Linked DNA regions of Lichenihabitans psoromatis. The protein of the gene in region 1 interacts with the protein of each later gene in a pairwise test. Links are inferred from orthologs where the notes say so. Each region holds a gene or a part of one and is shown on either strand. Other genes may lie near its edges. The genes, in order: parE and EY713_RS09170.

What was found.
Region 2: the proteins of parE (region 1) and EY713_RS09170 interact in binary tests that used the Escherichia coli proteins (3 or more experiments, as listed by UniProt). The link is inferred for Lichenihabitans psoromatis from one-to-one orthologs.

Annotation. Positions count from the first base shown.
Region 1 is NZ_CP036515.1:3,606,518-3,612,901, reverse strand. The notes cover bases 1,981-4,973. They hold parE (DNA topoisomerase IV subunit B), read right to left. Parts: upstream 4,534-4,973; coding sequence 2,428-4,533; downstream 1,981-2,427. Other genes in these bases: recJ (single-stranded-DNA-specific exonuclease RecJ), read left to right, coding at 4,667-4,973; EY713_RS16885 (DEAD/DEAH box helicase), read right to left, coding at 1,981-2,216. In the rest of the region: EY713_RS16890 (HesB/IscA family protein), read left to right, coding at 177-563; more of EY713_RS16885, read right to left, coding at 636-1,980; more of recJ, read left to right, coding at 4,974-6,384. UniProt on the Escherichia coli protein: Topoisomerase IV is essential for chromosome segregation; it is the principal protein responsible for decatenating newly replicated chromosomes. It relaxes supercoiled DNA.
Region 2 is NZ_CP036515.1:1,978,091-1,984,433, forward strand. Bases 1,979-4,930 are described here. They hold EY713_RS09170 (dihydroxyacetone kinase subunit DhaK), read right to left. Parts: upstream 3,983-4,930; coding sequence 2,975-3,982; downstream 1,979-2,974. Other genes in these bases: treZ (malto-oligosyltrehalose trehalohydrolase), read right to left, coding at 1,979-2,205; dhaL (dihydroxyacetone kinase subunit DhaL), read right to left, coding at 2,334-2,975; EY713_RS09175 (SDR family oxidoreductase), read right to left, coding at 3,999-4,766; EY713_RS09180 (DeoR/GlpR family DNA-binding transcription regulator), read right to left, coding at 4,818-4,930. In the rest of the region: EY713_RS09155 (YidH family protein), read left to right, coding at 1-257; more of treZ, read right to left, coding at 268-1,978; more of EY713_RS09180, read right to left, coding at 4,931-5,633; EY713_RS09185 (substrate-binding domain-containing protein), read right to left, coding at 5,695-6,343. UniProt on the Escherichia coli protein: Dihydroxyacetone binding subunit of the dihydroxyacetone kinase, which is responsible for the phosphoenolpyruvate (PEP)-dependent phosphorylation of dihydroxyacetone via a phosphoryl group transfer from DhaL-ATP.

The DNA.
Region 1 (6,384 bases):
AGCAGCGCGACCGGACGCCTCTTGAGGTCGGGATCAGACGGTGATTTTAGCGTGTTCGAAGGTGGAGGGAAGTGTTCCTTCGGTCCACTTGCGATGCTCCCTGGCGAAAGCGTCGATTCATCGTTACATTGCGCTCAAAGAGATCCGCGCTGGGCGCGGCATCATGGAGAACGAGGATGGGTGCTTCGGCATCACGTTTCAAGGTCGTCTCGCTGACGGACGCTGCGGCCGATCGGGTCCGCGAGATCATGGCTAACGCATCGGGCGGGCAGTTTGGCTTGCGCGTCGGCGTGAAGAACGGCGGCTGCGCCGGCATGTCCTATACGATGGAATTTGCCGACGCGGCCATGCCGCATGATGAAGTGATCGAAGACAAGGGCGTCCGCGTCCTCATCGATCCGAAAGCCATTCTGTTCCTGCTCGGAACCCGGATGGATTTTAAAACCGACAAGCTGTCCTCGGGCTTCGTGTTCGAGAACCCGAACCAGACCTCGGCTTGCGGCTGTGGCGAGAGTGTCGCGATCACGCCCGCCACCCCGGACGCGATGGCGGCCTTGAACTAAGGGTCGCCGGCTCGGCAACAAAAAAAGTGCGGCAGGATCTGCCGTGCTTTTTTTGTTTCATATCATCCGCTTCTACTTGATGCGGACCGGACGCAACAGGAAGGACGGCACGTGATCGCCAAGGCCGATCACCGGCGTATCTTCCTCATCGCGGTCGCGATAATGGCGACGGGGTGCCGGCGTCTCGGCGGGCGAGCGAGGACGCTGGGCCTCGGCCGGCCGGTTGTTGCCGTTTCGATTGTTGGACGGCGCGCCACGATCCCTCGAGGGGGCGCGCTCAAGCCGTTCGGGCCGCTCCTGAACGCGAGGTTCCTGAGCTTCGACCCGTGCCGGCGACGCGTCGGACCGGACCGTCGCGGCCTGGGCGCGAGAGGTCGGCGCGACATCGGCGGAGGCGCTGCGATCGGGATTGCGCGTCGAGGATCGACGCGATGATCTTACGTCACGTCCGGAGGACGACCGATCACCCTGAGACGGCCCGCGCCGGCGATCGCTGGTCGACTCGTCGTCGCCTTCGTCGGTGATCTGGTCCGGGGTCACACCCGCCCACTCGATCTTGCGCTGGATCAACTTTTCGATGTCGTCGATGTAGCGCTGATCGGCACGCGTCACGATCGACAAAGCGGTGCCGAGTTTGCCAGCGCGGCCGGTCCGCCCGATGCGATGGACATAATCCTCCGCATGGGTCGGCACGTCGAAATTGAACACGTGGCTCACATCCGGAATGTCGAGGCCGCGGGCCGCGACATCCGAGCAGACCAGCAAGCTGACATCACCGTTTCGGAATGCGTCGAGCGACAACATCCGGGCGCGCTGATCCATGTCACCATGCAAGGCCCCGACCGAAAAGCCATGCTTTTCGAGCGACTTGGTCAAGATGGCCACATCCCGTTTGCGATTCGAGAAGATGATCGCATTTTTGAAACCGGCCGACTTTCGCAACAATTGACGCAACGTCTCGCGTTTGGCGGAACCGGGAGCGGACGCCACCAGCCCCTGCGTGATCGTTTCAGTCGTCGAGGATGCACGCGCGACCTCGATGCGGATCGGGTTGTGCAAGAATTGCTGGGTCAGACGAGTGATCTCCGGCGGCATGGTGGCCGAGAAGAACAAAGTCTGGCGCGTGAACGGCACGAGCTTACAGATGCGCTCGATATCAGGGATGAACCCCATGTCGAGCATACGATCGGCTTCGTCGATGACCAGAATTTCGATACCGGTCAGCAGCAGCTTGCCGCGTTCGGCAAAGTCGAGAAGTCGCCCCGGGGTTGCGATCAGGACATCTGCGCCGCGCGTGATCTTGGCTTCCTGGTCGCTGAACGAGACGCCGCCGATGAGCAGCGCCACATTGATCTTGTGGTTGATGCCGTAGCGCACGAAAGATTCTTCGACCTGTGCGGCAAGCTCGCGGGTAGGCTCCAGGATCAGGGTCCGTGGCATTCGCGCCCGGGCGCGACCTTGTTCAAGGCGGGACAGCATGGGCAGCGTAAAGGCCGCTGTTTTACCCGTGCCGGTCTGCGCGATTCCGAGGACGTCGCGGCCGGCGAGCGCATGTGGAATGGCTTCGGCCTGGATCGGCGTTGGGGTCTTGTAGCCCGCCGCGTCGATGGCCTGAAGGACCTTGTCGCTCAGGCCGAGTTCGTTAAAATTCATTAGTTCATCTTGCGTGAGAGAGCGATAAAGGGAACACAAGCAAACCACGTTTGTGGATGCACGCGCGTTGATCGCTCATCAGCCAAGATCACGCGACTGTTCTACACTTTCAACGTTTCACTTAAGGATTAATCTCGGCGAGTCAACAGCGAGATGCTGCAGCATGGCTTCTTCGGGCCTGTATTGCCTGTAAACCGCTCTGATTCGACCATCAGATATCCACGAGGTTGCCGGCTGCCGGAGCACGGGCCTGAATAAAGGCGAACCGAGCCTCTGGCTTGTTGCCCATCAGCCGCTCGACAGCGCCAGCGGTTCCCTCGATCTGGTCTTCAGCGATCATGACACGGAGGAGCGATCGTTTGCTCGGGTCCATCGTGGTTTCCTTCAAATCGCGCATCGGCATTTCGCCAAGGCCCTTGAAGCGGCTGATCTCGATCTTGCCTTTGCCGCTCAGCTTGCTGCGGATTAACTCGTCCTTGTGTTTATCGTCGCGCGCATAGACCGACTTGGTGCCCTGGGTCAGTCGAAACAACGGGGGCACCGCGAGATAAAGATGACCCGTATCGATCAATTTCGGCATCTGACGATAGAAATACGTGATCAGCAACGATGCAATATGGGCACCATCGACATCGGCGTCAGTCATGATGATGATCTTGTCGTAACGCAGTTCGTCGTCCCGATACTGGGCGCCGGTGCCGCAGCCGAGCGCCTGCGCCAAATCGGCGAGTTGCTGGTTGGCCGCGAGTTTGTCGCGCGTTGCATTGGCGACATTCAGGATCTTACCACGAAGCGGCAGCACCGCTTGGGAGGCGCGGTCGCGCGCCTGTTTGGCCGAACCACCCGCAGAGTCGCCTTCGACGATGAAAAGCTCGGAGCCCTGGGTCGAATTGTTCAGGCAATCCGCCAGCTTGCCCGGCAGACGCAGTTTGCGGGTCGGGGTCTTGCGCGCCGTGTCTTTTTCGGCGCGGCGGCGCTGCCGCTCTTCAGCCCGGTCGATGCTCCAGTCGAGCAGCCGCAACGCCTGCGAGGGCGTATCGGCCAGCCAATGATCGCAGGCGTCGCGCACGGCGGCATCGACGATCCGCGACGCTTCTAGCGTCTGCAGCCGCTCTTTGTTCTGGCCCTGGAACTCCGGCTCGCGGATGAACACCGACAGCATGGCGGTGCAGCCTTGCAGCACATCGTCGGCCGTCACCGCAGCGGCACGTTTGGCTTGTCCGATCCGCTCGGCGTGATCCTTGAGGGCGCGGAGGAGGGCGGATCGCAACCCCGCCTCATGGGTGCCGCCGTTCGGCGTCGGGATCGTGTTGCAATAGGATCGGACGGATCCATCGTCGTCGGACAGCCATGTCACGGCCCATTCGACCGAGCCGTGACCACCTGCTTTGGTGACTTTGCCGGTGAACGGCTGATCGGTCACGAGGGACCGGCCATCGACCTCGCGTGCGAGAAAATCCTTCAGGCCGCCGGGAAAGCGGAAGGACGCCTCGGTCGGCACGGAGGAGCCGGGCGGAATACGCTCCGGCGCGCACCGCCAACGGATTTCGACACCACCAAACAGATAGGCCTTGGACCGCGACATGCGGAGCAGCCGCGCCGGGTCCAGACTGGAGCCTTCGCCGAAGATCATGGCGTCGGGCCGAAACCTGATCCGGGTTCCACGCCGATTCTGCACGCGGCCGACGGTCTCGAGTGGACCGAGAGCGAGACCGCGTTCGAACACCTGACGATAGAGCGTCTGCCCGCGGGCCACCTCGACCTCGAGCCGCTCCGACAAAGCGTTGACGACCGAAACGCCGACGCCGTGCAATCCACCCGACGTCTGATACGCACCCGAATCAAACTTACCGCCGGCGTGCAGCACCGTCATGATGACTTCGAGGGCCGATTTGTTCGGGTATTTGGGATGCGGATCGATCGGGATGCCGCGCCCGTTATCCGTGACGCTGACGAAATTATCGGCCTCGACGCTGATCTCGATGAAGGTCGCATGTCCCGCGACCGCCTCATCCATGGCATTGTCGATCACCTCGGCGAAAAGATGATGCAAGCCGGACGCGTCGGTGCCGCCGATATACATGCCGGGGCGTCGGCGCACCGGTTCGAGCCCTTCAAGCACTTCGATCGAGGAGGCGGTATAGCCGTCCTCTCCCGGTGTCGAGAGGCTTGGTGTCGAAAGGCTTGGCGTCGACAGGTTCGGCGCGCCCCCCGAGACGACCGGCGCGGTCCGCTTGCGTCCGCGCGCCGGCCTGTCCTCAGGCTCCGGCGTCTGCACGCTCGGTTCCGAATTGAAAAGATCGTCGCTGTCGACCATAAGGTGTCGGACCCCAGTATTCCTTGGTGGTTTATCGCACGGATTACGCGTGCGACGAACAAATAGGAAACGTTTTCCCCATCAACGAGCCCGGTTCGTAGTCGCGGGGCCAGTTGCGCCGAACCGGACGCCCATGAGCCGCGCTTTTCTCGGAGTCGAACACTCGATGCTCGGCCGTGCCTGGCGCGATCGGCTTGCGGTCGCCGAAGCCGTGCAGGCCGATGCGATTCGGCAGACGCTGGGCCTCTCCGATCTGCTCTCCCGCGTTGTTGCGGCACGCGGCCAGACGGCGGTCTCTGCACCGGGCTTTCTGGCGCCCAGCCTGCGCGACGCGATGCCCGACCCGAACGGCCTGAGCGGCATGGAAGCAGCGGTCGAGCGGCTCGCCGGAGCCGTCGTTTCTGGGGAGGCGGTCGCTATCTTTGGCGACTACGATGTCGACGGCGCCTGTTCGGCAGCTCTCCTGTCCGACTATCTGACGGCCGCCGGACTGCGACCGGCGATCCACATTCCCGACCGTATCTTGGAAGGCTACGGGCCGAACATCCCGGCCATTCAGGCGCTGAAGCGCGCGGGGGCGGATCTGCTGGTGACCGTCGATTGCGGGACGACCAGCACCGAACCGCTCGAAGAAGCCCGTCGTCTCGGCCTCGATTGCGTGGTGATCGATCATCATCAGGCGCCGCTGGATCTTCCGCCGGCTCAAGCGATCGTGAACCCCAATCGGCAGGACGATCTCTCGGGCCTTGGTCACCTCTGCGCGGCTGGCGTCGTCTTCATGGTGCTGGTCGCGCTGCATCGCGACCTGAGGGCGAGGGGGTTCTGGGCCGGCAAGCCGATGCCGGATCTGCTGGCGGCGCTCGACCTCGTCGCCTTGGCGACGGTGGCCGATGTCGTGCCGCTGGCCGGGCTCAACCGCGCCTTCGTGGCGAAGGGCCTCGCGGTGATGCGTCTACGCGCCCGGCCTGGGCTTGCGGCTCTATTCGACATCGCCGGGACCGAGGGTCCGCCGACGGCATTTCATCTCGGCTTTCTGGTAGGGCCGCGAATCAATGCGGGTGGCCGGATCGGAGACGCGGCGCTCGGAGCGCGGCTGCTGCTGACGCGCGATCCACTCGACGCGCGGCGCATCGCCGAACAGCTTGACCAACTCAATCGCGAGCGCCGCTCTATCGAAGCGAGCGCCAGCGAAGAAGCCGAGGCCGCAGCCTTCGCGGTCGCCGAAACGACGGACGCACCGGCCTATGCGGCGCTCGTCACCAGCGGTGCGGGTTGGCATCCCGGGGTTGTCGGCCTCGTCGCGTCGCGTTTGCGCGAACGCTATGAGCGGCCCGCCTTCGCGATCAGCCTCGATGGGTTGGTCGGCACCGGGTCTGGACGGTCGATTCCGGGCGTGGATCTCGGGCGTATCGTGCGGGCTGCGGTTGAGACCGGCTTGCTGATCAAGGGCGGCGGCCATGCCATGGCGGCCGGCATCACCATCGAGGCGGCACGGATCGACGCGTTTCGGCTGTTCTTGCATGAGCAGATGGGCGACGCAGTTGCACGATCGCGCGCCGCAAGCGCGCTGGAGATCGACGCGGCCCTCTCGGCCGCCGCAGCATCGATCGACACGATCGAATCGATCGAGACGGCCGGCCCGTTCGGCACCGGCAATCCGGAACCTGTCTTCGCTTTCCCAAATCACCGCCTGACCAGCGTCGTGCCGGTCGGCACCGACCATCTGCGGCTGACGGCGGCGGGCCCGGATGGAACACGGCTAAGCGGCATCGCGTTTCGTGCGGCCAGCAGCCCGCTCGGCGTCGAGCTTCGCGCCCAGCAGGGCCGTCTCGTGCATCTGGCCGGCACGTT
Region 2 (6,343 bases), 1.6 Mb from region 1 along the record:
CGAGCAAGTCGTTGGCGGGCCGCCCCCTTTCGGTGAGCGGCCAGGCTACCGGCAACGTCGCGGGTCTGATTCTGATCGCGCTCGGCGGCGCGACCATGATCCTGGCGACGATCCGCTACCGGAAGACGGCCCGCGACATCGACAGCGCGGACGTCCGGCCGGGGAGCGGAGCGAGGCTCGATGTCGCGCTCGCGGCGATGCTCGTGTTGCTCGGGGCGACCTTGTTCGTCTACCTCGTCTACACCGTCGTGGTGTGACCCCATCACCTCAGGTCTGCGGCGCGGCCTTGCCGGTCCGGTCATCCGGAGAACTCGGCGGGTCGATCGGCATGCTCGAAGCTGCCTTCGGATCGACGGGCCGCATCACGATCGCGCACTGGCCGGGAATATGCCAGCCTTTCGCGGTCTCGACGTCAGGGGTGCCTGTCCCTCCATAAGCAGGGTCTTCGCTCGACCACTGGACCGCCCAGGCCTTGCCGCGCGGAGGTGCCACGAGCGGTTCCGAAAAGCCCGGCCGGTTGAGGTCGCGGCCGAGATTGACGATCATCAGCCGGTCGTCTCCGTCCCGCTCCAAAAAACGCACCAGAAAAGCATGGGGGGCCAGAACGGCGCCATCGGCCGCCGGGCGGTGATGCGAGTTGAAGGCCCGGTCGTCGCGCCGCAGCCGCAACAGGTCGCGGTGCATGTCGAGAATTTCGGCATTGCGCTCCACCTCGCTCCAATCGAGCTTGCAGATCTCGAAGGTCTTCAGCGATTCTGGATCGGGCAATTGGGCCTGACTGGCCGGCGTCGCGAGGCTTGGAAACTGCGCCAGATACTGATGCCGTCCGGCCCGCACCAATTTGGCGAGGTCGGGATGGTGATCGGCAAAATAGCGAAACGGCGCCGAGGCCCAGAATTCCTGCCCTTGAAATAGCATCGGCGTGCCGGGCATCAGGATCGAAAAAGCCGTGATGGCGCGGGCCGTGGCCGGGCTCGTCACCTGATGCAGACGCAAACCACGAGCCGAATTGGCGACCTGGTCGTGGTTCTGCGTGAAGGTCACGAAGGCGTCGGGGTTGAGGTCGAGCGCCGGGGTGCCCCGCGCCTCCCCGGAGGCGCCGTAGATCTGGCCTTGGAACAGATAACCGTATTTGGCGGCCGAGATCAGCTCCTGCGGACTGCCCTCGTAATCCTTATAGTAGAATTCGCTCCGTCCCGTGGCCGCCACCATCGCCGAATGATGCAGATCGTCGTTCCACACCGCGTCGAGCCCGAAGCCGCCCGCCTCGGCGGGACGAACAAGATCGGTGTTCTGCGGCTCGTTCTCGGCCACGATGATGATCGATCGTGATCCGGCCGCGGACCGGGCCGCTCGACCCAGCGCCGCGACGACGTGATCGGCGGAATCGTCGTAGATGTTCTGTGTCGCGTCGAGGCGAAGACCGTCGAAATGATATTCGGCGATCCAATAGGCCGCGTTGCTGATCGTGAGATCGCGCATGCCATGGGCGTTGGGTCCGTCGTAATTCAGCGCTTCGCCCCAATCAGTCTTATGCCGATCCGTGAAGTAGTCCTTGGCAAAGGTGTTGAGGAAATTCCCGTCGGGTCCGATGTGGTTGTAGACGACGTCGAGGATCACGCCGAGGCCGATGCTGTGCGCCGCGTCGACAAACGCTCTGAGGTCGTCGGGCTCGCCGTATAGACGGGTCGGCGCGAACAGGTCGACGCCGTCGTAGCCCCAACCGAAGCGGCCCTGAAAGTCGTTGACCGGCATCATGTTGACGACCGTGATGCCGACATCCTTGAGGAACGGCAGCTTCTTGGCGGCGGCGGCCCAGGTTCCCTCTGGCGTGAAGGTGCCGATATGCATTTCGTACAGCACCTGACCATTGATGGTCAGGCCGGTCCACGCCTGATCGGTCCAGCCGAAAGCTGCGGGATCGATGACCTGCGAGGGTCCCGTCGGGCGCTCAGGCTGAAAGCGCGAGGCGGGATCGGGATATAGCATGGCATCATCGTCGAGCCGGAACCGGTAGCGCGCGCCAGCCGCGAGGCCCGCGAGCGTTCCGGCAAAGTAGCCGTCCTGGTCGGCCGCGAGCGGATGCTCGCCACCATCGAGCACCACCGACACACGCTGGTGCGATGGCGCCCAGACCCGGAACGACACGCCATCCGGCACGAGTTCCGCCCCAATCGGAAACCGTCGCGGAAGGGGATGAGTCATGGAGAGGTCCTCGGTTGGGCTGGAGGCTTATAGCTGTGCCTGAGCCACAACCGAATGACCATGCCCCGTCGCGAGTTCCCGCCGCGCGTCGATCGGCACGACAAACAACATCGCGGACGACGCGTCGTTTACAATCGTTGCTTCAGCCCCTCGGCCAAGGCACGCAGCAGCAGCCGGCAGGAGGCCGCGCCCGCATCGTGGAAGCCGCGCGACCGTTCGCCGAGGCGGCTGGCCCGGCCGATCTTCGCCACCATGTCGCGGGTCGATTCAAAGCCCGCATCGGCGGCCGTCTCGAGCGCCGTGAGGCAAGCCGCGAAGGTCTCGCCGCGCGCCGCCGCCGCATCGAACGCGGCCGAAGCCGGGGCGAGCACGTCCACCAGCGATTTGTCGCCCGGTTTGGCTTCGCCGAGATCGGTCACGGCCGCGATGCCCTTGTGCAGCATTCGCCCGAAGTCGTCCCGGTCGAGGCTCGTCTTGCCCTTCAGGAAGGTCGACATGTCGAGGAAGAAGCTGCCGTAGAGCGGCCCCATCGATCCACCGATCTCGTCCAGCAACGTTTCGGCCAAGGTCGCGAAGCCATCGCCGAGGCTCTGCGGCGATGCCGCGAGCTTCTGGCCCGTCATGCGGAAACCCTTGCTCATGTTGACGCCATGGTCCCCGTCGCCGGTCGCCCCATCGAGTTCGCTGAGATAGGCCGCATGGGCCACAATGGCCGTGACCATATCGTCGAGGATGGGTCCGGCGGCTTTGAGATCGACGCTGTCGGCCATTATTGAGCTCCTGTCACGGTCAAGCCGATCGAATGCGCCGGGGCGGCGATCAGGCGGTCGAGTTCCGCATCGAGCCGCGTCACGGTGATCGAGGCGCCCATCATCTCGAGCGAGGTGAAGTAATTGCCGATGAAGCGATGCCGGATCGTGATCCCATGGCTCGCCAGGATTTCGACGACGTGCCCATAGAGGATGTAGAGCTCCATGACGGGCGTCGCGCCGAGGCCCGAGACCAGCACCGCAACCTCGTCGCCGCGCTCGAACGGTAGGTCCGGCACGATGGTGTCGAGCATCAGGGCCGCCATATCCTTGGCGGGCTTGGTCGGCATCACCGCGATGCCCGGCTCGCCATGATGGCCGATACCGACCTCCATTTCGCCGTCCTTGATGATGAAATTCGGCTTGCCAGCGGCCGGGATCGTGCACGCCGACAGGCCGATGCCGACGCTGCGGGTGTTGTCGATCGCCTTCTGGGCGACCGCGATCACGGCGTCGAGATCGGCGCCCTCAGCGGCCAGCGCCGCCGCCGCTTTCCACATGAACACCTCGCCGGCCACGCCGCGCCGCTTTGATCGCTGGTCCACCGGGGCCGAGGCCGCGTCGTCATTGGCCACGACGGTCTTGACGGTCAGCCCCTCGCGTTCGGCCAGCCGTACCGCCATTTTGACGTTCATGTTGTCGCCGGCGTAATTGCCATAGAGGCAAGCGACGCCGCGCCCGCCATCCGCCGCCTTGAAGGCAGCCTCGAAGGCGCGGGCGGTCGGGGATGCGAAAACCTCGCCGATCGCGACGGCATCGACGAGCCCCGGGCCGACGAAGCCGACGAAAGCGGGCTCGTGGCCCGATCCGCCGCCCGTCACAATGCCGACGCGGCCCTGCTGCGGGACCGCGACGGCGCGGATGACCCGGTTATGGCTGGTGCGGGCGAGAAGATCCGCATGCGCTGCCGTGAGGCCGACGAGCGCATCCTCGACGACGTTATCGGGATCGTTGATGATCCGGTTCATGCTGAGGTCCTCGTTGTCATTGGATGGTGTAGCCGCCGTCGATGGCGAGATCGGCGCCATTGATCATCGCGGCGGCCGGGGTCGCGAGATAAAACGCCGCAAGCGCGATCTCTTCCGGTTGGGCGAAGCGGCGAGACGGAATGAGCTTCTTCATGGCCTCGCCGATGTCACCGGCCCAAGCCTTGCGCCCGAGTTCGGTCTCGACGACGGTCGGGCTGATGGCGTTGACCGTGATGCCCTTCGGGCCCCATTCCAAGGCCAGCACTTTGGTCATGCCGACGATCGCGGCCTTGCTGGTGCAGTAGGCCACATGGGATTGCAGCGCCACCGAGGCGGCCTGTGACGCCAGATTGATGATGCGGCCGGAGCCCTGCTTCAGCATGTGCAGGCCCGCCGCCTGCGAAAACAGGAAGGGCGCCGTCAGATTGATCTGCATCGTGAGATCCCAATCGGCGCGGGTCGCCTCCTCGGCAGGCGCAAGGCGCGCGACTCCGGCATTGTTGACGAGGATATCGATGCGGCCGAACTCCGCCGCGATCCGATCGATGCTCTGCTTGGGCGCGCCATCCTCCGCGACATCCGCCTCGATCCCAAGATGACCGTGTCCTACGAGCGCGGCGGCGGCGGCGGCGACCTTTGGGTCACGGTCGATGAGGGCCAGCCGCGCGCCGCGTTCGGCAAACAGAGTCGCGATCGCGAGACCGATGCCGCTCGCGCCGCCGGTCACGACCGCGGTCTTGCCGGTCAGCGAAAAGGCCTTGTCGAAGGTGAAGTCGTCGGACACGAAGTTTCCTTTCTGGTTCGGTGACGTGGTGGAGATGTCAGGCGCGGGTGATCAGCACGGCACGACGGTCAGGTTGACCTTCTGGTCGCGAAGGCGTTGTCGCTCGGCCTCCGGCAGTCCATCGTCGGTGATGACGTCGTCGAAGGCGTCGAGACCGATCAGCCGGTTCAGAGCCGTGACGCCGAACTTGCTGCTATCGACGATCAGGACCCTACGGTCGGCGACGCTCATCAAGGCGCGTTTGATCTTCAACACCTCATCGTCCTGATGAAAGACGACGCCGCCAAAAACGGCGGAGGTCGACATGAAAACCGTGTTGGCGCGCAGCGTCGCGATGACGGTCTCGCAGGTGAGCCCGAAAAACGCGTTCAGCCGCGCATTATGGGTTCCGCCGAGCGCGATCAGCTTGATGCCATGCGCTTCCTTCAGCCGGTCGATCATGGCGAGGCCGTTGGTGATCACCGTCAAGGGCGTCAGGCGGGACAAATGCGGCGCGATCATCAGGGTGGTGGTCGATTCGTCGAGCAACAACGTCTGACCGGGATGGACCAGCGCGGCCGCCGCGCGAGCGATGGCGGTCTTCTGCCGCTCGGCGAGATGCGAGCGATAGCCGAAACTACTCTCGACCGAACTCGACTCGTGCAGCGTCACGCCGCCGTGCTGTTTGCGAACCATGCCTTGTTCGGCCAGGGCATCGAGGTCGCGATGGATGGTCATGCGGCTGACGCCGAAGCGGGACGCCAATTCGTCGACCTGCGCCGAGCCCGAGCGGATGATCTGCTCGAGCATCAGCTTGCGCCGGTTCTCGATCGCGCGTGCGCCACGGGCCGGGTCGGAGGTGAGAGGGTCCGCCGCGCTCGTCGGCAAGGCTAGCTCCAGTTCAGGTCGGCACCGGGGACACAGAATGCGCCCCCGGCTAGGCTAGTGTTTACTGGTTGGCATAGTCGCCCGAGGCGAGGTTCTGCTTCACCAGCTCCGGCAAGCCTTCGATGAACTTGTCGGAATGGTCGAACAACTGGTCGTAATACTTATCCACCGAAGCCTTGGTGATGCCGGGCATTTTCAGCATCATGAGGGCCGGCGGCTTCTTGCCATTCAGGTAGTCGATCGCGACCTGCATGGCTTCGCCGAGTTCGAGCGCGCCATTTTGCAGATTGGTCTGGACCATGTCGCCCGAACGGAGGGCGCGGAGGCCATCCTTGATGCCGTCGACGCCGGAAACGGGAATCTTCCCGTTCATGCCCTTTTCCTTGAGGGCTTGCACGGCACCGATCGCCATATCGTCGTTTTCGGAGATCACGCCATTGATGTCCTGGCCATAGCGCGAGAGCCAATCCTGCATCAGCTTATAACCCTGCGTCCGGTCCCAGTTGGCGGTCTGCATCGCCAGGACCTTGATGCCGGTGTTCTTGGCCAGGATGTTCTGCACGCCGGTTGTGCGGTCCGTCGCGCCGGATTGGCCGATGGGGCCCTGCAGCACCACGACATTGCCCTTGCCCTTGAGCGCGTCGACGACCGCCTGAGCCTCCTGTTCGCCGGCTGCGACATCGTCCGGCCCGAGATAGGCGACGAGCTGC